DNA from 2 places in the Clostridium sp. CTA-5 genome. Region 2 is predicted to be linked to the other one. Evidence: a T-box and tRNA genes for the amino acid it is inferred to sense, from the RefSeq annotation. Region 2 holds a T-box; the other holds one or more tRNA genes.
The links. The T-box of region 2 lies ahead of argS (arginine--tRNA ligase). A T-box ahead of a tRNA ligase gene usually reads a tRNA of that ligase, here a tRNA-Arg.

Region 1: it has a tRNA-Arg gene. The T-box ahead of argS (arginine--tRNA ligase) is inferred to sense a tRNA for this amino acid. The anticodon was not compared.

Annotation. Positions count from the first base shown of each region.
Region 1 is NZ_BAAAAT010000014.1:52,374-54,576, reverse strand. It holds gene ACYUET_RS17585 (cation-translocating P-type ATPase) at 1-265, shown strand, start outside; gene ACYUET_RS17580 (DUF6483 family protein) at 252-926, shown strand; tRNA gene ACYUET_RS17575 (tRNA-Arg) at 1,279-1,353, shown strand; gene ACYUET_RS17570 (hypothetical protein) at 1,779-2,203, shown strand, end outside.
Region 2 is NZ_BAAAAT010000004.1:150,861-153,063, forward strand. It holds gene ACYUET_RS10310 (Ppx/GppA phosphatase family protein) at 1-7, opposite strand, end outside; T-box leader at 173-405, shown strand; gene argS (arginine--tRNA ligase) at 808-2,203, shown strand, end outside.

The sequences.
Region 1 (2,203 bases), on a different contig from region 2:
TTCTAGACCATTAACAAAGTTTAAATTAGGGTTAGGTATAGTTATGTTTGGAATAGTAACATTAGCATTCATAACTCCTATAGGAAGATGGATATTTACATTAGAAGTAATTAAATTAAGACATTGGGTTATTTCTTTAGCTGTAATAGTGGCATCAGGGCCATTAATAACTAAAATAGTGGATTTTGTAAGAAAAAAGATTAATAATAAATTTAAGCATAGGTATAAGATAATTTGTAGGGGTGATAAGGGTGTTAAAAAATGATTATATGAAAGAAATGGAGCATAGCTTAGATTTAGTAAAAGAAGAGGTAAATAAGGAAATTTTAAATCATGACTTTGAAAGTGCTAAACATGTAATAAATAAGCAATTAAAAACTTTAGTAGGATTAGAAATAGACACTATAGATACATTATCATTTAACAGTATTAAAGACATAATAAGTAGAGATAGCTATTTTAATGTTTGGAAATATATAGCGCTAGGAGAATTATTGCAACTTCAAGGGATTGTTTGCTCAAAAGAAAAAGATGATAATAAGATGGTAATCTACTATCAAAAGTCATTACAAGCATTTTATCAAGCTTATGAAGAAGAAGACATTGAAACTAAAAAATATAATGAAGATATTTTAATGCTTTTAGATGTATTGAGTAATTATGACCTTCCTTTAGAAGATGATAAGAGAGTAATAAAACTTTATGAGTTAATTGAAAAATTCGATAAGGCAGAAGATATGATATTTTATATGGTTGAAAAAAGTAATAATGATAAAAATATCATACAAGAAGGAATAGAGTTTTATACTAGACTTAAACAAAAGAGTAGAGAGATTTTAATAAAAGGAAATCTTCCAATAGAAGAAGTAGAAGATAGTTATTTAGAACTTAAAAAGTTATTAGATAATAGGAATGTTTTAAAATAGTGTTGATATTATGATATAACGCTTATGGACAGAGGAATTTACTTTAAGAACTCTAAAATAAAGTTTAGTCCAATTAATGCATGTTCCCAATCAAAGATTGATGACAAGCAAGTAATTGTAAGACTAAAAGGAAACTCGACTCATATACATTCACTGAGTAAGTTCAAGTAACAAAATATAAAATTTTGACTTTCACTTAAGAGTTCTAAAAAGCAAATTCCAATGCCACTTGGCTTTTATACATAATATCAACATTTACTGAAAACATAGTGTTAAATAGATAAGGACATGGTTTACTTGACAATAAATAGCAAGTATAATACAATTTATTATGTAATTTCAACAAACATGTGTCCTCATAGTTAAATGGATAGAACAGTCCCCTCCTAAGGGACAGATGTAGGTTCGATTCCTACTGGGGATACCAATAAAGCCACAATTATTGATTATAATAATTGTGGCTTTATTGTATTTTTATTGTCTAAATATTCAATACGCTATATTTTAAATAATAAATATAATGTAAAAATCTTAAATGTAATATATTTATTATAGAATTAGAATATAAGAGAATGGTTTAATTAAAATTTATAATGAAATTTTTAGATAAATCAATTAAAATAGAATTGTAAAAAAAAGTTTATGTTATACAAATTTAGTAATAATTAGATTTTAATATGAGGTAAGATTTTTTTTGATTTTAAATTAAAAGATAATTATTAAAATATTAGCTATATACAACTTAAAAAATAAGAATATTATTAATACTGTTTATTAGTATTTAGAATATTTTGGTAAATAAAGAGTAATATAACATAAAGATAAAAAGGGTTGGGAAAGGAAGGATTTTATATGGATATATTTGCAGAACAGTTTATTCCCTCAAATAAATCATATAAAGCTAGTGAGGTTGCTAAAAAAGTTTCTATAGTTGTTTTTATACTAGCATTGTTTATGATATTTATTTCTATACTTATAACAGTAGCGTTAATAATTTTAGGAATAGCGTTATTTTTAATAAGCATGTTTAGTTATGTTGATTATGAATATGAATTTTTTGATAGAACATTAAGTGTAACTAGAATTTTTAATATGAGTAGAAGAAAGATTGCTATAAAAATAGACAAGCATTGTTTAAGACAAGCTTATATGGTAAGAGGTGGAGAATCAAATAATAAAAGAATAAGAAAATTTTATAATACTAGTATAGATAATTTACAAAAGTATAATTTCGAATTAAATAATGGTAAGATAGTTCAATTAGCATTAAATGATGA
Region 2 (2,203 bases):
TATTCATTTTATAACTCCTCATATTATTTATAATAATTGTTATTTTATTAAATATTACTATAGATTATACAACATTTATCAAATAATTAATACGTTGAATCGATTTAATTTTTATAATTTTTACATTGACAAAATTATCTATCATTTGTATAATAAATAAAGATTAATATGGAAAAATTCTGAGAAGAGAAGAGTACGTTAATTGATTCCTAAAGCGAATAAGGAGATGGTGTGAGCCTTGTGGATAGATTAATAGGAAAAGAGCCTTGGAGAAGTCACCTGAAATTCATTAAAGTAAGGAAGACCGCAAATAACTTTGCGTTAAAAGTTAAGTGGTGTTATTATTTAATACTTTATTAAATAATAACACAATTAGAGTGGTACCGCGGATAATTCGTCTCTTAATTTTAAGAGAGGGATTTTTTTTCTTTAAGAATTTATATTAATAAAGAATTTGTGGGCAATTTAAATTGTAATTTAAAATAGAGTTTAAAAATATAATTTAAAGGATAAAAAATAAATAATATGTGTCATAATTAATCTTGCACTATGTTTAAAAATGGTTCATGGTTAAAAAATAAAATTTGTTGATAACTCTTATATAGAAAATTTATGATATATATGATTCTAAGTCGATATTGTTGGTTAAAGATATAATTTTCTATATAAATTATATAAAAGATCATAAATGTATTAATTTAATTAGAACATATATATAAAATAAATATATACATTTTTAAAATATAAATCAAAAGTATATAACATTATAATCAAAGTTATGTTAGAAATGCCCTGAGGAGGATAAATATGGATTATAAAAATAAAATTGCACAATTAATTAAAGAACATGTAGATTTAGAACTTGATACGATAGAAAAGCTTATTGAAATACCACCTAAATCAGAAATGGGGGATTATGCATTCCCATGTTTTCAACTTGCAAAGGTTATGAGAAAAGCTCCAAATATGATATCAGAAACTTTAAAAGAATCTATCAATAAAGAAGGTTTTGAAAGAATTGAAAATTTAGGACCATATTTAAACTTCTTTGTAGATAAGGGTATATTTGCTGAAAATACAATTGAAAAGATAATGAAAGATGGAGATAAATATGGTGAATCGAATATAGGTGAAGGGAAAACAGTGTGTGTTGAATATTCTTCTCCTAATATAGCTAAGCCATTCCATGTTGGACATTTATTTACAACAGCTATTGGAAATTCTTTATATAAAATGTTTAAAAAAGAAGGATATAATGTTGAAGGAATAAATCACTTAGGAGATTGGGGTACTCAATTTGGTAAGCTTATATCAGCTTATAATAGATGGGTAGATGAAGAAGCTTTAGAAAAATCACCTATTGATGAACTTTTAAGAATTTATGTCAAATTCCATGAAGAAGCTGAAAAAGATCCTAGCTTAGAAGATGAAGGAAGAATGTATTTTAAAAAGCTAGAAACAGGTGATAAAGAGGCTGAAGCTCTTTGGAAAAGATTCAGAGATTTAAGTTTAAAAGAATTTGAAAGAGTTTATGATATATTAGGTGTAAAATTTGATTCATTAGCAGGAGAAGCATTCTATAACGATAAAATGGATGTTGTTGTTAATGAATTAAAAGATAAGGGATTGCTTGTAGAAAGTAATGGAGCACAAGTTGTAATGCTTGATGATTACAATATGCCTCCATGTATAGTCTTAAAAGGTGATGGAGCATCTATATATGCAACAAGAGATTTAGCAGCAGCTATGTACAGAAAGAAAACTTATGATTTTTATAAGAGTATCTATGTAGTTGGTAGTCCACAAGCACTACATTTTAAACAAGTATTTAAAGTGTTAGAACTTGCAGGACATGAATGGGCTAAAGATTGTGTTCATGTAGGCTTTGGATTAGTTAAATTTGCAGATAGAAAGCTTTCAACTAGAAAAGGAGAAGTTGTTTTACTTGATGATTTAATAAGAGAATCAATTGAAAAGACTTTAGAAGTTATTAATGAAAAGAATCCAAATCTTGAAAATAAAGAGGAAGTAGCTAAGAAAATAGGTGTTGGAGCTATTATCTTTACTTATTTAAAGAACTCAAGAGAGAAAGATATAGTATTTGATTGGAAAGAAATATTATCATTTGAAGGAGAAACAGGTCCGTATGTTCAATATTCATATGCTAGAGCAAATAGTATATTAAGTAGAGCAGAGAATATAT